DNA from 3 places in the Pseudescherichia sp. L3 genome. Region 1 is predicted to be linked to each of the others. Evidence: predicted binding sites of a transcription regulator. Region 1 holds the regulator's gene; each other region holds the start of a gene.
The links. The regulator PhoB, encoded in region 1, activates phosphate uptake and scavenging genes when phosphate is short. The targets are predictions, from matches to a motif close to CTGTCATAAAACTGNCNNAT.

Region 1 (7,388 bases):
ATCAGGAAACCAAAGGCCGCCGTCCAGACGTGTTCACCCGCCTGCAAACCGACCATTGGCGGAAAAATGATGTTACCCGCGCCGACGAACAACGCGAATGTCATAAAGCCCAGAGCAACGATATCTCGTGGTTTTAAACGATGGGTCATATGTATTAACTGCCTGTGGATGTGGTGTTGAACGTGTTGATTTTTTCGCCAGCCCCTACGGGACAATACAGCGGCAATATCATTAGATTCCAGCGGGATATGCTTCCCACCGGGCGTGGCGAAGAATAGTTTTTCGATTTACCACGCAAATCCAGCCTGTCTGTCATCGACAGGGGCGCAATTTAAACGCTTATAACGTTTAAAGGCAAGATGGGATCGAAAAACCAGATGGTTATCGTAGGCTGACGTGAATAACCAGCATAAAACGCTAATTATAAGAAAAACACATGGCTAAACATGCGAACAAAAAAGCAGCAGCCGCAGAAAAAGAGGTGCGGTGCTGAATGGTGCAAAGCAAACAGGCCGCATTTTGCGGCCTGTGGAAAGTTATACTGACAGGGAGGGCGCTACTCGGTGGTTTTGGCAACGAACCTTTCCGGCAGCGTGAAGCTAAATCGGGTGCCTTTGCCCGGCTCGCTGGTAATTTCCAGACGGCTGTCGTGATGGTTGACGGCGTGCTTAACAATCGCCAGCCCCAGGCCGCTACCGCCGGTCTGGCGGGATCGCGCCTTATCGACGCGGTAGAAGCGCTCGGTCAGGCGTGGAATATGTTCGGCGGCGATGCCCGGTCCGTTATCCTCAACGCTGAATTCCACGCCGTTCGCGACCCGCTGCCAGCTGACGATGATGTGCGTGGCGGGCGGAGTATGGTTTACCGCGTTATAGACCAGGTTAGAGATAGCGCTGCGCATCTGCTCATCGCTGCCCAACACTTTGAGGGAACTATCGACATGAAACTCAAGGGTTTGCCGCTGCTGGCTCAGGGTCTGGGCTTCTCGTTCAACCACCCGCAGCATCATTGGCACATCAATGACTTCATTCAGGGTATGGATTGGAGAGGCCTCAATTTTTGACAGGGTGAGCAGCTGTTTTACCAGGCCTTCCATACGCGAGGTCTGCTCCCGCATGGTATGCAGCGCCTTTTCCCGCGTCGCCCCGGCCAGGGTCTGTTCCTGCATCATCTCCAGGTAGCCCTGCAATACCGTCAGCGGCGTGCGCAGCTCATGACTGACGTTGGCAAAGAAGTTGCGTCGCGCCCCCTCCAGCTGGTGCATCTGGGTCACGTCGCGGGCGACCATCAGCAGCTGCTGCTCGCTGTAGGGCATGACGCGGATCTCCAGATGCCGTCCGTTGTTCAGCACCAGGTTGAGCGGTTTAGTGAAGGTCTGCTGTTTAAGATACTGAGTGAATTCGGGGTAGCGCAGCAGGTTGAGGATATTCTGGCCGTTATCGTCCGGCCAGCGCAGCCCCAGCAACTGCTGGGCAAGGCCGTTACACCAGAAGATCACCCCCTCTTCGGTGGTAAGTACCACCGCATCCGGCAGCGACTCTGCGCCGCTGCGAAAGCGTTTGATCAGGCTGCCCAGCTCACGACGGCGCTTTTTATTGCGCAGCTGCATCTGGTGCAGGCCATAGAGCAGTGGCTCCCAGCTGCCGTGCCCCGGAGGTGGGGTCATGCTGCGGTCCACCCACAGCCACCAGGAGAGCTGGAGCAGATTCCAGAAGTGCCAGATCAGTAATCCAGTGACCGAGGCCAGCAAAAACCACGGCAGATAGCCAAACATCGCTCCAAGCACCAGAGCTGGGATACAGCTTAAAAACAGCTCTAAGACCAGCCTTTTCCATGACAGCCGTTCCAGCACGCGTCACACTCCAGTCAATGATTAGAAACGGGTCGAAAAACGGTAACCCGTGCCGCGAACGGTCTGCACCATACGGTCATGGCCGCTCAGCTCCAGCGCTTTACGCAGGCGGCGAATATGCACGTCCACCGTGCGATCCTCAACGTAGACGTTGGTTCCCCAGACGTGGTTCAGCAGCTGCTCGCGGCTGTAGACGCGCTCCGGGTGAGTCATAAAGAAGTGCAGGAGCTTGAACTCCGTCGGCCCCATGTCGAGCGGGTTTTCGCCGGTCATGACCCGGTGAGAGGTGGGATCGAGGCTCAGCCCCTGCATCTCAATCACCTCTTCCACCGCCATCGGCGAGATACGCCGCATCACGGCTTTGATACGCGCCACCAGCTCCTTCGGCGAGAAGGGTTTGGTGATGTAGTCGTCTGCCCCGGTCTCCAGGCCGCGGACGCGATCTTCCTCTTCGCCGCGCGCGGTGAGCATCATAACAGGAATATCCCGGGTCATGTTTTCACGTTTCAGGTGCTTGATAAACTGAATCCCCGAGCCGCCAGGCAGCATCCAGTCGAGCAGGATAAGATCGGGCCACGGCTCGTTGAGCTGGTTCACCGCACTGTCATAATCTTCCGCTTCAACAGGCTGAAAGCCGTTTTGCTCGAGCACGAAGCAGACCATCTCCCGAATGGGGGCCTCATCCTCTACGACCAGAATACGTCTCGCCATGATTTGCCCTATATAGTTGTAATCAATATGTTGCGTCGCATTATGCGTCAGATTTATGACAGATTTATGAAAAGCGTGAAGGCATTATGAACCTGAAAGCGTGCAGATGACATCTGCAAGACGATCGCCGCTTTTCCGCTGCGCCTAAACGTTTATAATCCGCCTTACGCTTTTTTGCTATGGAACCGATATGCGCATCCTTCACACCTCTGACTGGCATCTCGGCCAAAACTTTTACAGCAAGAGCCGGGCCGCTGAACACGCTGCCTTTCTTGACTGGCTGCTGGAGACGGCAGAGGCCCAGCAGGTCGATGCCATTATCGTTGCTGGCGATATTTTTGATACCGGCGCGCCTCCCAGCTACGCTCGCGAACTCTACTACCGCTTTGTGGTTCAGCTCCAGCAGACCGGCTGTCACCTGGTAGTGCTGGCGGGTAACCACGACTCGGTCGCTACCCTGAATGAGTCCCGGGAGATCCTGGCCTTTCTGCACACCACCGTCGTGGCCGCGGCGGGCTGCGCGCCGTTCATTCTTAAGCATCGCGACGGCACGCCGGGAGCGGTTTTCTGCCCGGTGCCGTTTTTACGCCCGCGCGATATCGTTACCAGCCAGGCGGGCCTCTCCGGCAGCGAGAAGCAGCAGCATCTGCTGGCGGCGATCACCGACTACTACCAGCAGCAGTACCAGCAGGCCTGTGCCCTGCGCGGCGACGCGCCGCTGCCGATTATCGCCAGCGGCCACCTCACCACCGTCGGGGCCAGCAAAAGCGACGCGGTGCGCGACATCTATATTGGTACCCTGGACGCCTTCCCGGCGCAGAATTTTCCCCCGGTGGACTATATCGCCCTCGGGCACATTCATCGTCCGCAGATTATTGGTGGTCAGGATCATATCCGCTACTGCGGCTCACCTATTGCTCTCAGCTTCGACGAAACCGGCAAGGCCAAAAGCGTTAATCTGGTAACCTTTGCCGACGGCAGACTGGCGGACGTCACGCCTCTTACCGTGCCGGTTACCCAGCAGCTGGCAGTGATCAAAGGCGATCTTGCCGCCATTGGCCAGCAGCTTGAGCAGTGGCGCGGGTCCCCCGCTTCGCCGCCGGTATGGCTCGATATCGAAATCACCACCGACGACTGGCTGACGGATATGCAGCGCCGGATCCAGGCCATGACCGAGGATCTGCCGGTCGAAGTGCTGCTGGTACGCCGCAGCCGCGAGCAGCGTCAGCGAATGATGGCGGGCGAGCTGCGGGAAACCCTCAGCGAGCTGCGCGTGGAGGAGGTTTTCGAGCGTCGTCTGGCGCTGGAGGAGCCGGACGAGGCGCAGGGCCAGCGGGTTCGCACCCTCTTTAGCGCCACCGTAGAAGAGCTGACCCAGGAGCAAGACGCATGAAAATCCTTAGCCTGCGCCTGAAGAACATTAACTCCCTGAAGGGGGAGTGGAAGATTGATTTTACCGCTGAGCCCTTTGCCAGCAACGGGCTGTTTGCCATTACCGGCCCCACCGGCGCGGGGAAAACCACCCTGCTGGATGCTATCTGTCTGGCGCTCTATCACGAGACGCCGCGTCTGAGCAACGTATCGCAGTCGCAGAACGACCTGATGACCCGCGACACCGCCGAGTGCCTGGCCGAGGTGGAGTTTGAGGTCAAAGGCATTGCCTATCGCGCCTTCTGGAGCCAAAACCGTGCCCGCAACCAGGCCGGGGGTAATCTCCAGGTGCCCCGCGTTGAGCTGGCGCTCTGCGCCGACGGTAAAATTCTCGCCGATAAGGTGAAAGATAAGCTGGAGCTCACTGCGACTCTGACGGGGCTGGACTACGGCCGCTTTACCCGCTCGATGCTGCTCTCCCAGGGACAGTTTGCCGCCTTCCTCAATGCCAAACCGAAAGAGCGGGCCGAGCTGCTGGAAGAGCTGACCGGCACCGAGATCTACGGCCAGATCTCAGCGATGGTGTTTGAAAAGCACAAAGCGGCGCGCAGCGAGCTGGAGCAGCATCAGGCCCAGGCCGAGGGCATTCAGCTGCTGAGCGCCGAGCAGATCCAGACTCTGAATGAAAGTTTGCAGGTGCTTACTGACCAGGAGCAGACCCTGGTCGCCACCCAACAGCGCGAGCAGACCCTGCTCCACTGGCTGACGCGCGGCGGCGAACTGCATGCCGACGCGGCCCGGGCACAGACGACGCTGAATAGTGCCCGGCAGGCGTTAGAGAGCGCCCGCCCGCAGCTTGCCGCGCTGGAGCAGGCCCGCCCCGCCCAGCAGCTGCGACCGATATGGCAAAGTTTACAGGAGCAGATCCGCACCCACGGCCAGACCCAGCGTCAGGCTGAGGAAGTGAATACTCGCTTACAACAGCAGCTGAGCAAGCGCAGCCGCATTCGCGCCACCGCCAACGCGCAGATGAGCACGCTACAGCAGGAACAGAAAACGCTGGCCGACTGGCTGACCGCGCACGAACGCTGGCAGCGTTGGCAGAGCGAGCTCACCGGCTGGCGGGCCAACTTTACTCAGCAGGCAGAAGAGAAGAAGCACGCCCTGACGCTCAGCGCACGCCGGGAAAAGCTTCAGCAGCAGCTGACGGCGTTGAACGCCCCAGGGCTGGATCTGAGCGCCGAGGCGTTGCAGCAGGCGATAGCCGATCTGGCCCAACAGCGCCCGCTGCGCCAGCGTCTGAACGTGCTGCATGCCAGCTTCGCGCCTCTTCAGCAGCGTATCAAGCAGCTGCAAAAAACGCTGGCCGAGAGCGATGCGGAGCAGGCGACGCTCAACCAGACTCTGACCCAGCGGCGTCAGGCATATAAAGAGAAAAACGCGCTGCTGGCCGAGGTGAAGACAATTTGCGCCCTGGAAGAGCGGATCAAAGGTCTGGAGGCCGAGCGCGAGCGGCTGCGGGCCGGCGAGCCCTGTCCGCTCTGCGGATCGACAGCTCACCCGGCAGTCGCGGAGTACCAGGCGATGACCGTAGATGCCAACCAGGCCCGGCGCGATGCCCTGGAGCGCGAGGTTAAGCAGCTGGCAGAGAGCGGCGCGACACTGCGCGGCCAGCTGGATGCGCTGGTGAAGCAGAGCGAGAGAGATCGCCTTGCCGCCGAGGCGGAAGCGCAAAACGATCTGGCGTTAAGCCAGCAGTGGCGCGAGCTATGTAGCGCGCTAAATATCGCGCTGACGCCCGAGGAGGACGTCAGCGGCTGGTTACAGGCTGAGGAGACCCGCGAGCAGCAGCTCTATCGGTACAGCCAGCGGCTGGCGCTGGAGGAGCAGCTCAACGAGCTCCAGCAGCAGGCGGTACACGCTCAGCAGACCATTGACGCTCGCCGCCAGACGCTGGCAGAGAGCCTGGCCCAGCTCGGACTGACCCTGCCCGCAGAGGGGGAAGAGTCAGCCTGGTTTGCCGCCCGTGAGGAGGAGTCCCGTCAGTGGCAGCAGAACCAGACCCACGTCGCAACGCTCCAGGAGCGCGCGGCCCAACTCCAGCCCCTGCTGGAGACGCTCCCTGCCGACGGCGCAGCGGAGGGAGAACCCGTCAGCCTCGACGGCTGGCAGCAGGTACATCACGACTGCGTCTCTCTCCACGGTCAGGTTCAAACGCTCCAGCAGCAGCTGGCCCTGGAGGCCGGGCGCGTGGCGCAGCAGCAGGCGCAGTTTGACGCCGAGCTGGCGCAGAGCCCCTTCCCCGATCGGCAGGCATTTCTCGCCGCCCTGCTTGAGGATGGCGAACGCCAGCGTCTTGAGCAGCTTCAGCAGTCGCTGGAGAGCCAGTTACAGCAGAGCCAGGTTCTGCTGACCCAGGCCCAGGCAGCGCTGGCGGCGCATCAGGCCCAGCCGCCTGCCGGGCTGAGCGAGGAAACCAGCGTAGAGCAAACGCGCGCCGCGCTGAACGCGCTGGCACAGCAGCTGCGGGAGAACACTACCCGTCAAGGAGAGATCCGCCAGCAACTCCGGCAGGATGCCGAGAGTCGTCAGCGCCAGCAGGCACTGTTGCTGGAGATTGAGGAGGCCACTCGCCTGCTGGCGGACTGGAGCTACCTGAACGGGCTGATTGGCTCTAAAGAGGGGGATAAGTTCCGTAAGTTCGCCCAGGGGCTGACGCTGGATAACCTGGTCTGGCTGGCGAATAACCAGCTCACCCGTCTGCACGGCCGCTACCTGCTGAAGCGAAAAGCCAGCGAGGCACTGGAACTGGAGGTAGTGGATACCTGGCAGGCTGACGCGGTACGCGATACGCGCACGCTTTCCGGCGGAGAGAGCTTCCTCGTTAGCCTGGCACTGGCGCTGGCGCTCTCCGATCTGGTGAGCCATAAAACCCGTATCGACTCGCTGTTCCTTGACGAAGGGTTCGGCACGCTGGACAGCGAAACCCTGGATACCGCCCTCGATGCCCTCGACGCGCTCAACGCCAGCGGCAAGACTATCGGCGTCATCAGCCACGTTGAGGCGATGAAGGAGCGCATTCCGGTACAGATCAAGGTAAGAAAGATTAATGGACTGGGTTACAGCAAGCTTGATGGAAAATATGCCGTGACGTGAAGGATTAAATAATTAATGCCGGACAGATCTGACGGTCTTTTCCGGCTTTTTTATCAGAGCTTATTTATAGCTTGGTTAACTTTCGCCTCTAATGAATCGATATCTTTAGCACTCTCACTATAAACAGGCCTTTCCCAATCAAATTCCCTTATTAAATAAATATAAAATTTGCCGTTTACATCAAAAGAGGGTCTCCACCCAATATCAAGAATGTAACCGCCAGGAAATTCGATCTGAAGCATATCCTCTCTAAGCTCATGCACCTGTTCGCCAAGAGTTATCTCTTTATTCAAGGAGA
Region 2 (7,388 bases), 1.6 Mb from region 1:
CGCTCACGAGATCAGCCACATCGCCAACGGTGACATGGTGACCATGACCCTGATCCAGGGCGTGGTGAACACCTTTGTTATCTTTATCTCGCGTATCCTGGCGCAGATCGCCGCAGGCTTTATGGGTGGCAACCGCGACGAAGGCGAAGAGAGCAACGGCAACCCGCTGATCTACTTTGCGGTGTCGATGGTGCTGGAGCTGGTGTTTGGTATTCTGGCGAGCATTATCACCATGTGGTTCTCACGTCACCGTGAATTCCATGCCGATGCCGGATCGGCGAAGCTGGTAGGCCGTGAGAAGATGATAGCTGCTCTGCAGCGTCTGAAAACCAGCTACGAGCCGCAGGAAGCCAGCACAATGATGGCCTTCTGCATCAACGGGAAATCCAAATCCCTGAGCGAGCTGTTTATGAGCCACCCGCCGTTGGATAAGCGTATTGAAGCCCTGCGCAGCGGCGAGTACTTGAAGTAACACAAGCCGTTGTAATAAAAAGCGCGTCTAAGGACGCGCTTTTTTTATGCCTGGGATTTCTGCGTCATCCGCAGGCTACTGAAAGCGGCGGCAACGGCGGCTAATACCGCAGCAAACAGCAGCGCAACGTGCGTGGCGTGATCGGTAAAAAGATTAAACATCAACGCGACCAGCGCGGCCCCGATGCTCTGCCCGAGCAGGCGCGCCGTGCCAAGCATACCGCTGGCTCCGCCGCTGCGCTGACGCGGCGCGGCTGTGATAATGGTGTGGTTATTGGGCGACTGGAATAGCCCAAAGCCCGCGCCGCAGAGCATCATCCGCCAGATGATATCCATATCCGACGGTGCCGTAGGGAGAAGCGCCAGTGCCAGCAGCCCCGCAGCCATGACCGCCAAACCCACCGCACCCAGCAGACCCGCGTGAACCCGTTCAATCAGATACCCCGCCAATGGGGCCATCACCATGGTTGCCAGCGGCCACGGGGTCAGCAGTAGCCCGGTCTCCACCTCACTGCGTCCAAGCACGCTCTGCATAAAGAAGGGCAGTGAGACCAGGGCGAGCATCTGGGCGCAGAATGAGCAGATTGAGGTGCAGATAGAGAGCGAAAAAAGCGGAATGCGCAGCAGATCTACCGGCAACAGCGGCACGGGAAGCCCAAGCTGGCGGCGAATAAAGAAATACCCGATGACCAGCATGACCGCTACTTCTCCAGCGATCAGCGTCAGAGACTGCCCCTGGGCAAAGCCCCCGAGAGCCAGGATCAACAGGCCAAAGGTGAGGGCGTTCATCACCGCACTGGGCAGATCGAAGCGCGTCGTGCTGCGGCGCGGCGGGTTGGCGGGCAGATAGCGCATCGCCAGCAGCAAAGAGACGATCCCCAGCGGCACGTTGATCAAAAATAGCCACTGCCACGAACCAACGGCGAGGATCGCTGCGGCAATGGTCGGGCCCGCCGCCGACGAGACCGCGACGACAAACGAGTTAATACCCATCCCCCGGCCCAGGCTGCGCTGAGGGTAAATGAGCCGAATCAGCGCCGTGTTAACGCTCATTAGCGCCGCGCCGCCGAAGCCCTGGGCGATTCGAGCAAGGGTTAGCATGGTGAGCGAATCGGAGAGGGCACAGAGAAACGAGGTGACGGTAAAGAACGCCAGTCCGCACTGGTAAACCCGTCGGTAGCCAAACATATCCCCCAGAAATGCAAAGGAGAGCAGCGAGATCACGATAGCAATCTGGTAAGCGTTAACCACCCAGATCGAGCTTGCCGGGGAGACGTGCAGATCGCTGGCGATAGTCGGCAGCGCCACGTTAGTGATGACGCCGTCAAGCACCGCCATGGCAATACCGATGATGATGGTCAGTATCGCTCCGTAACGCTGCGGTATCGGCAGGCCTTCTGTAAAAGATTTATCCATAGAGTTTATATGATTAAGCTGAAATTATTATCGTGAGAACGATTTTACCCGCTGCGCGCTGTTTTTATATCGCAGATTTGTAACGAAGTTAACAAACTGCCATTGCGGGCGACCCGCGACGAAATTATAATAAAAACCTATTCTAAATTTTATAAAACACTCGCGATGAGGTGATTAATGGCAATCGCAGATTTGGACAAACAGCCAGATTCTGTCTCTTCAGTACTGAAGGTCTTTGGCATTCTGCAGGCGCTCGGGGAAGAGCGGGAAATTGGCATTACTGAACTGTCTCAGCGTGTGATGATGTCAAAAAGCACCGTTTATCGCTTTTTGCAGACGATGAAATCCCTTGGCTACGTGGCCCAGGAGGGGGAGTCAGAGAAGTACTCCCTAACGCTTAAGCTCTTTGAACTCGGCGCACGCGCGCTGCAAAACGTCGATTTAATTCGCAGCGCCGATATCCAGATGCGTGAGCTTTCGCGCCTGACCAAAGAGACGGTGCACCTTGGCGCGCTGGATGAAGACAGCATTGTCTACATCCATAAAATTGACTCTATGTACAATCTGCGCATGTACTCCCGTATCGGCCGCCGCAACCCGCTCTATAGCACCGCCATCGGTAAAGTGCTGCTGGCCTGGCGCGATCGCGAGGAAGTGAAACAGATCCTTGAAGGCGTTGAGTATAAGCGCAGCACCGATCGCACTATTACCACTACCGACGATCTGCTACCCGTGCTTGATACCGTTCGCGAGCAGGGCTATGGCGAAGACAACGAAGAGCAGGAAGAGGGGCTGCGCTGCATTGGTGTGCCGGTCTTTGACCGCTTTGGCGTGGTCATCGCAGGCCTGAGTATCTCCTTCCCAACGCTGCGCTTCTCTGAAGAGCGTCTGCATGAATATGTTGAGATGCTGCATACCGCAGCGCGTAAAATCTCCGAGCAGATGGGCTATAACGACTATCCGTTCTGATACCAGACGCCGCGCCAGACGCGGCGTTTTCATCTCTGCTCCCTCTTTGCCGCGGTTTCCTGAATAGTCAAATAGCGCTACAGTTAGCTCCGGTTTAATATGCCAGTAGTAACCTGTTTGCATAAGACGTTGATTCGGAGAGAAGAGTGAGAAAGTTTCGGTGGCTGCTCTTGATTGCCATCCTGGTAATTTGCCTGATGCTCTGGACTCAGATGCTCAATGTGATGTGCGATCAGGACGTACAGTTTTTCAGCGGTATTTGCGTTATCAATAAATTTATCCCCTGGTAGCGGCATTTTTGCTTCGAATCATTCCCTTCCTTAATGTCAGTGGTAAGATAGCGCGTCAACATTGAGGTGGTGTAATGAACGAAGTACTGAATTCGGGCGCGTTCAATCTTGCGTCCCTGGTAATTTCTTTGGTGGTGTTGGTCGTTGGGCTAATACTGTGGTTCTTTGTAAACCGGGCCAGCTCCCGCGCTAATGAGCAGATTGAACTGCTTGAGGCGCTACTGGATCAACAAAAACGACAGAACGTGCTGCTGCGTCGCCTCTGCGAGGCCAACGCGCCGGAAAAAGCCGAGCCGGAAGCAAAAACGGCGGCAACAGTGCAAACCGACGGCGACGATTTTATCCGTCTGGTGGCTGAACGCTAAATAAGCTGGAAAGGGTGGTGAGTGATGGCATGGAAAAATCCCTGGTATAATCCAGCCCTGACTCACCATACGCCCCAGGGGTTTCGTAATCTGACCCCCGGTGGGCATCAGCCCGGTGACGTTGAGCGCTGGCAAAAAGAGCGCCGCGCCGCCGGGCTGCCGCATCCTCCCGAGGGCGGCTACGACACTTTTCTTCAGCAGCGGTGGCAGCGTGCCGAAATAGGCGGCAGCGGGGACGGGGTCTGGTGGTTGGGCCATGCCAGCATGCTGCTCCGTCTGGACGGCTGTTATCTGCTGGCGGATCCGCTCTTCTTTAACCGTGCCTCCCCGGTACGCTTTACCGGGCCGCAGCGCAAAAGTCCCGCGCCGCTGAACGTTAGCGATCTGCCGGCGCTGGATGCCATCCTCATTTCGCATAACCATTACGATCATCTCGATACCCGCACCATCCGCGCCCTGTTAAAACGCTTTCCAGACGTCACGCTGTTTGTTCCCCTCGGGCTGGGCCGCTGGTGTCGCCGCCACGGCGTGCGCCACGTGGTCGAGCTTGACTGGTGGCAGAGCTTCACCTTCCAGGGAATGACCCTAAGCGCCGTACCCGCCCAGCACTGGAGCATGCGTACGCCGTGGGACAGAGATCGTTCACTCTGGTGCGGTTGGGTCGTGGAATCCCGGGCGCATCGCTTCTGGTTTGCCGGCGACACCGGCTACACGCCGGACCTGCTGGCGATCCCCGAGCGCCTGGGCAAACTCGATTCCGCTGCGTTGCCGGTCGGTGCCTATGCACCACGCTGGTTCATGTCCGTGCATCATATGGATCCGCAGCATGCGGTGTCACTCTGGCAGCAGATCGGTGAGCCGCTGGCTTTTCCTATCCACTGGGGCGTCTTTGAGCTGGCGGATGAAGCGGTGGACGAGCCAGCCCGGGAGCTGGCCGCGGTATTAAACGAGACGGTGACCCAAACGGATAACTTTAGGATCCTGAAAATAGGTGAGTATTTATCTCTCGATGCCCAGACTATTAAACAGACAGCAGAGTAGCCTGGAGAGGTTATATAAACGATATTATTTTTAGCGAAACGTTTTTATTGCTTTGAATTGATGCAGTGTCATTAAACTTTCATTATTTTGGTGCAGGGGGTGCACTAATTGAGCAACAATTATTCGGTGGTCAACTTATCCATTTCTGATTGCCGGGCAAAAACGTTTTCACTCACCCGTTTTCATGATTTTTCAGTAGGCTATTGCACAAAAATTGCTAACGACATGCTCTATTTAGCCATTGTAAAGCTCAGGCTGGACGACACGACATCGCTGTGTCAGGTTAGCTGCACATCTGTTGTTCTGCTTGCCGCTGAATTTGTGCGACAGATCCAGACATCATTAAAAATGGCTTGCCATAATTAACGTTGTATGTGATAACACGGTGTAGGTTAAACGAGGTACAGTTCTGTTTATGTGTGGCATTATCAGTAAAGAAGTTCTGAGTAAACACGTTGTCGTTGAATACTGCTTCTCTGCCGAACCTTATTTAGTGCCTCATGCAGTAATGTCTCAGTTTCATCTCGGTCAATGCCTGCGGGCTAAGAAAACACTCTAAGGAATTTTGCAAATGGCAAAGATTAAAGGTCAAGTTAAGTGGTTCAACGAGTCTAAAGGCTTTGGTTTCATTACTCCTGCTGACGGCAGCAAAGACGTGTTCGTACACTTCTCTGCAATCCAGGGTAACGGCTTCAAGACTCTGGCTGAAGGCCAGAACGTTGAGTTCGAAATTCAGGACGGCCAGAAAGGCCCAGCAGCGGTTAACGTTACTGCTATCTGATTTTCCTCCACTGCTTGAGCGCGATTAGCGCATCAATGTCAGCGTAAAAGCCTCGCCGCGTGCGGGGCTTTTTAATGCTTGTTTTTCAAAATGTTACTGTAAGCCTCTCCATTCTTCTTTTGTTGCAAAGCCATACCGTTATTAGCACACTTTTTTCCCTTTCTCTTGTTGTTTCCTGTCAAATCAGCGGGTTAATCCGTTTCAGGAGCCAAGGTGAAAAACAAATCTCTTTCCAGCAACTATACCCCTCTGCGTTTTGCCTTGCTCTGCGTGGCCATTATCTGTGCGCTGGGCCTGCTGCTGGGGCGAACGGCCTGGCTCCAGGTCGTCTCGCCGGAAAAGTTGGTCAAAGAGGAGGATATGCGCTCGATTCGGGAAGAGAAGATTGTGCCGCCTCGGGGGATGATCGTCGATCGCAATGGGCTGCCGCTGGCGGTGAGTGTGCCGGTGAGTGCGATCTGGGCCGATCCTAAAGCCATCAACAGCAGCGGTGGGGTGAGAGTGAACCCGCGCTGGCAGGCGCTGGCCAGCGCCCTGAATATGCCGCTGAACGAGATAGCCGAACGCATCCGGCGTAACACGACATCCCGTTTTATCTACCTTGCCCGCCAGCTCGACCCGCAGCAGGCAAAATGGATCGATAACCTTAATTTGCCGGGCATCAATTTGCAGGAGGAGTCGCGCCGCTTTTACCCCAGCGGACACGTTGCGGCTAACCTGATTGGCTTCACCAACGTGGACGGGCAGGGGATCGAGGGCATTGAGAAGAGTTTCAATGCCCAGCTAACCGGCAAGCCCGGTCTGCGTCGGGTGCGCAAAGATCGCCACGGACACGTTATCGAAAATATGACCGAAACGCCTGCCGTCCCGGCGCAAACGCTGATGTTGAGTATCGATAAGCGCCTGCAAACCCTGACCGAAGACGCGCTGGATAACGCCGTCAGCTGGAATAAAGCCGAATCCGGCGCGGCGGTGCTGGTGCGTATCCAGACCGGCGAAATCATGGCGATGGCCAGCTACCCTGATTTCAACCCCAACAACCGCAGCGGCGCGACCCTCGATGATTTCCGCAACCGTGCCATCAGCGATACGTTTGAACCTGGCTCAACGGTGAAGCCGATGGTGCTGATGGCCGCGCTGAAAGAGGGGATCGTTCAGCCTGACAGCGTGGTGGACACCCACCCCTATACCCTCGACGGCCACCGCATTCGCGACGTAGGATACTATCCAGAGCTCACCCTCACCGGCATCCTGCAAAAATCGAGCGATACCGGCGTGTCACATCTGTCGCTGGCGATGCCGATCCAGCGCCTGCTGGATACCTATAAAGCCTTTGGCTTTGGTACATCAACGGGTCTGGGGCTGACCGGGGAGAGCAGCGGCGTCTTGCCGGTGCGCAAATACTGGGGCCAGCTCGATCGCGCCACCTTCTCGTTTGGCTATGGCTTAATGGTCACCCCGCTACAGCTGGCCCACGTCTATGCCACCATCGGCAGCTATGGCCTGGCGCGTCCGCTCTCTATTACCCGCGTCGATCCGCCGATCGTTGGAACCCAGGTGATGCCACAGGAAATAGTGCATGAGGTCGAACACATGATGGAGAGCGTGGCCCTGCCGGGCGGAGGTGGGATCAAAGCTGCCGTACGCGACTACCGCGTGGCGGTGAAAACCGGCACCGCCAAAAAGATCGACGAGAACGGTAAATACGTCAATAAGTACGTGGCCTATACCGCTGGCGTTGCCCCGGCCAGCGCGCCAAAATATGCTCTCGCGGTGGTGATTAACGATCCAAAGAACGGTGCGTACTATGGTGGGGCGGTATCGGCACCGGTATTTAGCGAAATTATGGGTAACGTACTACGGGCAGAAAACGTCACGCCTGACGGTATGGCTCCCGACTCAAGTCATTTAGTGGTGCTGAATTCCCATAGCGGCGCGGATCCGCTGCGTTAAGACATTTCCCGCAGCGGCAATTGGCGTTACACTTTCGCCCTTTCTCTTTGCCCGGAGTTGTTATGTCCTTCACCTGTCCGCTATGCCACGCGCCGCTGCTGC
Region 3 (7,388 bases), on a different contig from region 1:
GCGATCAGCAGCGCAATAAAGGAGGTCACCAGCGTACCGTAGATTGGCACCAGTGCACCGTAGATATCGTTCGGGGCGTCCCACTCTTTGGTCCACAGGAAAGAGAAACCAAATTTCTGGATGCTTGGCCAGGAGGAGACAATCAGGGAGACGATGATGCCGCCAAGCAGCAATAGCACAATCAGCGCAGCCAGTTTGACCAGCGCGCCGAAGATCATGTCACCTTGTTTACCCGGTGGGTTAAAAGCAGGCTTGGTTGCAGCCATAAATTACTCTTCTGTTATGTACGTCTTACGAATTTGCCCGGTGGCGCGAACGCTTACCGGGCCTACAGTTTTTATCCGTAGGGCGGGAAGCCTACGCCTCCCGCCATCTTCGTCAAAAAGATCCTGTTAGTACAGCGCTTTACCGCTGCTGTCTTTCACATTCGTTTTCCATGCGGCACGAACCTGCTCAACCACGCTGTCCGGCAGAGTTGCGTAATCCAGATCGTTAGCCTGTTTCGCACCGTCTTTATAGGCCCAGTCAAAGAACTTCAGCACTTCAGCGCCCTGCTCAGGTTTCTTCTGCTCTTTGTGGATCAGGATGAAGGTGGTAGAGGTGATCGGCCACGCGTTGTCACCCTTCTGGTTAGTCAGGTCCTGAGCGAAGGTTTTGCTCCAGTCCACGCCTTTCGCGGCGTTAGAGAAGCTCTCTTCAGTCGGAGAAACCGGTTTGCCATCGGCAGAGACCAGCCTGGTGTAGGCCAGGTTGTTCTGCTTAGCGTAGGCGTACTCTACGTAGCCGATAGAGCCAGGCAGGCGCTGTACGAACGCGGCGATACCGTCGTTACCTTTGCCGCCCAGGCCGGTCGGCCAGTTCACGGTAGAGCCAGAACCAATTTTTGATTTCCACTCTTCGTTTACTTTCGCCAGGTAGCTGGTGAAGACGAAGGAGGTACCGGAGCCATCAGCGCGACGCACTACGGCGATATTCTGTGAAGGCAGCTTCATGCCTGGGTTGAGCTTAGCGATCGCTTCGTCATCCCATTTTTTGATTTTGCCCAGGTAGATGTCACCCAGCGTTTTACCGTCCAGCACCAGCTCACCGGATTTCACGCCCGGCAGGTTAACCGCCAGCACCACGCCACCGATAACGGTCGGGAACTGGAACAGGCCTTCCTGATTCAGTTTCTCATCAGACAGCGGAGCGTCAGACGCGCCAAAATCCACGGTGTTAGCAGTGATCTGCTTCACGCCGCCGGAGGAGCCGATACCCTGGTAGTTAACTTTGCTACCGGTCGCTTTCTGATAGGTATCCGCCCATTTGGCATACACTGGCGCTGGGAAAGTTGCACCCGCGCCGGTCAGGCTTGCCGCTGCGCTAACAGCGAAAGCGCTCAGGGATAAGGTCGCGGCGACAACAGTAGCGACAGTGGTACGCATGACTTTCATAATGTCTCCTGAGGGATTGTAAATCGTTGTTTGGTTTCTACGATATGCAAAATAGGACAACCAGGTGACAGTTAAATGTACTTATTATGACATTTTTATGACAGGCGCTTATTTGACCGAAAATGGTCTATGGATTGTTTAAAAATAGCACAACGAGGAGAGACGTCCCGCCAGTAGCGACGGGACGTAAGAGGAACATTACTCTACGGTTACAGATTTCGCGAGGTTACGCGGCTGGTCAACGTCGGTGCCTTTGATCAGCGCGACGTGGTAGGCCAGCAGCTGCAGCGGCACGGTGTAGAAGATCGGCGCAATCACCTCTTCCACGTGCGGCAGCTCGATAATGTGCATGTTATCGCTGCTGGTGAAACCGGAATCCTGACCGGCGAAGACATAGAGCACGCCGCTACGGGCGCGAACTTCTTCGATGTTGGACTTCAGTTTTTCCAGCAGTTCGTTGTTAGGTGCCACAACGATAACCGGCATATCGGCATCAATCAGCGCCAGCGGGCCGTGTTTCAGCTCGCCTGCGGCGTAGGCTTCCGCGTGGATGTAGGAGATCTCTTTCAGCTTCAGCGCGCCTTCAAGAGCGATAGGGTACTGATCGCCACGGCCCAGGAACAGGGCGTGGTGCTTCTCAGAGAAGTCCTCTGCCAGCGCTTCAATACGTTTGTCCTGGGAGAGCATCTGCTCGATACGGTTCGGCAGCGCCTGCAGGCCATGCACGATATCCTGCTCGATAGAGGCATCCAGACCCTTCAGGCGGCTCAGCTTCGCCACCAGCATCAGCAGCACGGTGAGCTGGGTGGTGAAGGCTTTGGTCGACGCCACACCGATCTCTGTGCCAGCGTTGGTCATCAGCGCCAGATCGGATTCACGTACCAGCGAGGAGCCAGGCACGTTACAGATCGCCAGCGAACCGAGGTAGCCCAGCTCTTTGGAGAGGCGCAGCGCGGCCAGGGTGTCCGCCGTCTCACCAGACTGGGAGAGGGTGATCATCAGGCTGTTGCGGCGCACGGCGGATTTGCGATAGCGGAATTCAGAGGCGATTTCCACGTCGCACGGGATACCGGCCAGCGATTCAAACCAGTAGCGTGACACCATCCCGGAGTTGTAGGAGGTGCCGCAGGCGATGATCTGGATATGCTCAACCTGAGAGAGCATCTCGTTGGCTTTCTCGCCCAGCTCGCTGAGATCGATCTCACCGTGGCTGATACGCCCGGTCAGGGTGTTTTTAATGGCGTTCGGCTGCTCGTAGATCTCTTTCTGCATGTAGTGGCGGTAGATACCCTTATCGCCCGCGTCATATTGCAGATTAGATTCGATGTCCGGGCGCTTCACTTCCTGACCTTCACGGTCATACACCACGACGCTACGGCGGGTCACTTCCGCAATGTCACCCTCTTCGAGGAAGATAAAGCGGCGGGTCACCGGCAGCAGAGCCAGCTGGTCAGAGGCGATGAAGTTTTCGCCCATGCCAAGACCGATAACCAGCGGGCTACCGGAGCGGGCGGCCAGCAGGGTGCTCGGATCGCGGGTATCCATGATAACCGTACCGTACGCGCCGCGCAGCTGCGGGATAGTGCGCAGAACGGCATCGCGCAGCGAGCCGCCTTTTGCCAGCTCCCAGTGCACCAGGTGAGCGATCACTTCGGTATCGGTTTCGGAGACAAATTCATAGCCGCGCGATCTTAACTCTTCGCGCAGCGGCTCGTGGTTCTCAATAATGCCGTTATGCACCACCACGATATGTTCAGAGACATGCGGGTGAGCGTTGCCTTCAGACGGTTCACCGTGCGTCGCCCAACGGGTATGGGCAATACCGGTTCCGCCATGCAGCGGATGCTCTTCCGCTGCCTGAGAGAGCATCTGGACTTTACCGAGACGACGCAGGCGGGTCATATGCCCTTCACTGTCGACTACTGCCAGACCGGCAGAGTCATAGCCACGGTATTCGAGACGACGTAAGCCTTCGAGAAGGATTTCAGCAATATCACGCTGCGCAACTGCGCCAACAATTCCACACATAGTTAGATTTCCTGATTATGGCGTAAGCCATGCGTTGTCGGTCAACCTGCGTTACCCGTTTTCCGGGCGCCCCGAGCCTTGTAGAGAGTGGGGTTATTTTTATAGCTACTGCTGGTGGGCGGGCGATCTATATTGACCGCCTCATCCCTGTATGCCGGACGACGCGAACGCCAGGCCGGCTACAAAATGGTTTACTTCTTCTTGACCGGACGTTTCCAGCCCTTGATATGGGTCTGTTTCACTCGGCTGATTACCAGCTCGTCCTCGGCAACATCACGGGTTACCGTGGTACCCGCAGCAATAGTGACGCCGCTGGCTACGCTCACTGGAGCGATAAACTGTGAATCGGAGCCGACAAAAACGTCGTCGCCGATAATGGTTTTATGCTTGTTGGCACCGTCGTAGTTGCAGGTAATGGTACCGGCCCCGATGTTAACGTTGTCGCCAATCTCCGCGTCGCCCAGATAGGTGAGATGGCCTGCCTTCGAGCCTTTACCCAGCCGCGCCTTCTTCATTTCGACGAAGTTACCGACGTGCGCGCCGGCCAGCAGCTCTGCGCCAGGGCGCAGACGAGCAAACGGACCGATGGTGCAGGCGGCTTCCAGGGTCGCATCTTCAACCACGCTGTAAGGGCTGATTTCGCAGTCGTCGCCGATAACACTGTTTTTGATCACGCAGCCCGCGCCGATTTTGACCCGGTTGCCCAGCGTGACGTTGCCTTCCAGAATAACGTTGGTGTCGATCTCGATATCACGGCCGTGGCTCAGGGTACCGCGCAGGTCAAAACGTGCCGGATCGCGCAGCATCACACCAGCCAGCAGCAGCTTTTCTGCCTGCTCGGACTGATAGACACGCTCCAGACGAGAAAGCTGCAGACGGTTGTTTACGCCCTCAACTTCGCTCAGACGCTGCGGATGCACCGCGGCGATCTCACGCCCTTCGAGGTAGGCCAGTTCGATAATATCGGTGATGTAGTACTCACCCTGCGCATTATCATTGGTGAGCTTGCTCAGCCAGCGCTTCAGATCCGCACCGTTGGCAATCAGGATGCCCGTATTGATCTCCTGAATCTTATGCTGTTCAGGGGTCGCATCTTTATGCTCAACGATGCCGGTGACCTTCCCGTCCTGGCGGGTGATGCGGCCATAGCCGGTGGGATCGTCAAGATTGACCGTTAACAGCCCAATGCCGCCCTGCGGCTTGGCATCGCGCAGGCGCTGCAGTGTCTCAACGGAGATCAGTGGTACGTCACCGTAGAGCATGAGGATATCTTCGTCATCGGCAAAGCCCGGGGCAGCCTGCTGCATAGCATGGCCCGTACCCAGCTGTTCCGCTTGCAGCACCCAGTTCAGGTTGTCGTCACGCAGCGTCTGCTTAAGCAGATCCCCGCCGTGGCCGTAGACCAGGTGAACGTGACGTGCGCCGAGATTATTCGCGGCATCAATGACATGCTGTACCATCGCTTTCCCGGCGAGAGTATGAAGCACTTTAGGAAGATCCGAATACATGCGGGTTCCCTTGCCTGCGGCAAGGATCACCACGCTCATGCTATTGTTCAACATACGCGTCCTGACTCTGATTTGAAGAAGAATTTTTACCGTTTACTGTTGAAATTACTACATTTTTTTCAACGTGAAATGGGGTGCGTATAAAATGTGCTTTTTGCATCTTTTATTCGCGTTGCTCCCCTTATTTTGGCCCATCATAAAACGAATTGCTGCATAAAGCGTACATATTGCTGCCCATGTACTCGCTATGCCGATGTTTTTACGTTTCTTTCGTTGCCTGAATAAAGAGGGCGCAGTAAACCAGCTGCCGCTTCGGCGTAAATTGAGGGTGAGTATAAGGGGATCCCGAAGAGGAGAATCCAGGTCGATCGGGCGATATTGGTTGAACAACATTGATTAAGCCACATAAAACACAAAGGCCGCCCGTCAGGCAGCCCTTGTTATGTTCTGTTCACACCGCCAGCGGTGGTGGCTTTAATCGGCGATATCAGGCGTGATTACAGATTAAACGTACCAAAAGAAACGTTCATGTTATTGAAGAAAGCGATGATTTTGTTAATCAGTTTCATGATGTTTTCCCGGTCGATGGATTCATTAATGTGACTTACTTCACAAAAATAAGTCTACGCCGCGTTGATTAATCGATCAACATTTTTGTGATGAAAATCACAAAAAAGATAAAACACCTTTTCAATAACCTACGAAGCCAACGCACAGGCATAAAAAAAGCCAGCCTGGAGACCAGACTGGCTTCGTACGTTCAAGCCGGTGTTACATCGCTTTTTTGGTCAACTCGATAACGCGCAGTTTCGCAATAGCTTTGGCCAGCTCCGCAGACGCCTGAGCGTAATCCACGTCGCCATGCGAGCTCTTAATGTGCTCTTCTGCTTTACGCTTCGACTCCAGGGCTCGCGCTTCGTCGAGATCCTGGCCACGAATCGCAGTATCAGCCAGTACGGTCACGGTGCCCGGCTGTACTTCAAGTACGCCACCAGACAGGTAGATAAACTCTTCATGACCGTGCTGTTTCACGATGCGGATCATACCAGGCTTAATGGCGGTGAGCAGCGGGGCGTGACCCGGGAAAATCCCCAGTTCACCTTCGCTACCCGTTACCTGGATTTTCTCGACCAGACCAGAGAACATCTGTTGCTCTGCGCTGACCACGTCCAGGTGGTAAGTCATTGCCATATCACCCTCCGATTAAGGCGTTAAAGTTTTTTAGCTTTTTCCACGGCTTCGTCGATGGAACCCACCATGTAGAACGCCTGCTCCGGCAGGTGATCGTACTCGCCTTCCATAATGCCTTTAAAGCCACGGATAGTGTCTTTCAGGGAGACGTATTTGCCCGGAGAACCGGTAAACACTTCTGCCACGAAGAACGGCTGGGACAGGAAGCGCTGGATCTTACGTGCGCGTGCTACCACCAGTTTGTCTTCTTCAGACAGCTCATCCATACCCAGGATGGCGATGATGTCTTTCAGCTCCTGGTAACGCTGCAGGATAGACTGTACGCCACGCGCGGTGTCGTAGTGCTCCTGGCCAACTACCAGCGGATCCAGCTGACGGCTGGTAGAGTCCAGCGGGTCAACGGCCGGGTAGATACCCAGAGATGCGATCTGACGGCTCAGTACCACGGTTGCGTCAAGGTGCGCAAAGGTGGTGGCTGGAGATGGGTCAGTCAAGTCATCCGCAGGTACGTATACCGCCTGTACAGAGGTGATAGAACCGGTTTTGGTGGAGGTGATACGCTCCTGCAGAACGCCCATCTCTTCCGCCAGCGTCGGCTGGTAGCCTACCGCTGAAGGCATACGGCCCAGCAGTGCGGATACTTCCGTACCGGCCAGGGTGTAACGATAGATGTTGTCAACGAACAGCAGAACGTCACGACCTTCGTCACGGAACTTCTCAGCCATGGTCAGGCCGGTCAGTGCAACGCGCAGACGGTTTCCCGGCGGCTCGTTCATCTGGCCGTACACCAGGGATACTTTGTCCAGAACGTTGGAGTCGGTCATCTCGTGGTAGAAGTCGTTACCCTCACGAGTACGCTCACCCACGCCTGCAAACACGGAGTAACCGGAGTGTTCGATCGCGATGTTACGGATCAGCTCCATCATGTTTACGGTTTTACCTACGCCCGCGCCGCCGAACAGGCCGACTTTACCGCCTTTGGCGAACGGACACATCAGGTCGATAACCTTGATACCGGTTTCCAGCAGTTCCTGAGAGCTGGAGAGCTCTTCATAGGACGGTGCTGCACGGTGGATAGCCCAACGCTCTTCTTCACCGATGTCGCCTTTCATATCGATCGGCTGACCCAGTACGTTCATGATACGACCCAAGGTCGCTTTACCTACCGGCACTTCGATCGGGTGCTCGAGATCCTGAACTTCCAGACCACGACGCAGACCGTCAGAAG

Region 2: kdgR (DNA-binding transcriptional regulator KdgR) is a predicted target of PhoB. The motif match lies at 1,954-1,973, and genes of this name have one in related genera.
Region 3: pstS (phosphate ABC transporter substrate-binding protein PstS) is a predicted target of PhoB. The motif match lies at 1,518-1,537, and genes of this name have one in related genera.

What each region holds. Positions count from the first base shown of each region.
Region 1 covers NZ_JANKYC010000001.1:77,436-84,823, reverse strand. The annotation lists gene brnQ (branched-chain amino acid transporter carrier protein BrnQ) at 1-149, opposite strand, end outside; gene phoR (phosphate regulon sensor histidine kinase PhoR) at 557-1,852, opposite strand; gene phoB (phosphate response regulator transcription factor PhoB) at 1,874-2,563, opposite strand; gene sbcD (exonuclease subunit SbcD) at 2,754-3,956, shown strand; gene sbcC (exonuclease subunit SbcC) at 3,953-7,090, shown strand; gene NR795_RS00400 (hypothetical protein) at 7,144-7,388, opposite strand, start outside.
Region 2 covers NZ_JANKYC010000001.1:1,726,393-1,733,780, reverse strand. The annotation lists gene htpX (protease HtpX) at 1-472, shown strand, start outside; gene NR795_RS08490 (MFS transporter) at 517-1,887, opposite strand; gene kdgR (DNA-binding transcriptional regulator KdgR) at 2,065-2,856, shown strand; gene mgrB (PhoP/PhoQ regulator MgrB) at 3,003-3,146, shown strand; gene NR795_RS08475 (YebO family protein) at 3,221-3,511, shown strand; gene NR795_RS08470 (MBL fold metallo-hydrolase) at 3,536-4,552, shown strand; partial or broken gene NR795_RS20710 (DUF2627 domain-containing protein) at 4,968-5,111, shown strand; gene cspE (transcription antiterminator/RNA stability regulator CspE) at 5,124-5,333, shown strand; gene ftsI (peptidoglycan glycosyltransferase FtsI) at 5,547-7,286, shown strand; gene rlmA (23S rRNA (guanine(745)-N(1))-methyltransferase) at 7,349-7,388, shown strand, end outside.
Region 3 covers NZ_JANKYC010000003.1:427,703-435,090, forward strand. The annotation lists gene pstC (phosphate ABC transporter permease PstC) at 1-266, opposite strand, end outside; gene pstS (phosphate ABC transporter substrate-binding protein PstS) at 393-1,433, opposite strand; gene glmS (glutamine--fructose-6-phosphate transaminase (isomerizing)) at 1,632-3,461, opposite strand; gene glmU (bifunctional UDP-N-acetylglucosamine diphosphorylase/glucosamine-1-phosphate N-acetyltransferase GlmU) at 3,653-5,023, opposite strand; gene NR795_RS17330 (F0F1 ATP synthase subunit epsilon) at 5,741-6,160, opposite strand; gene atpD (F0F1 ATP synthase subunit beta) at 6,181-7,388, opposite strand, start outside.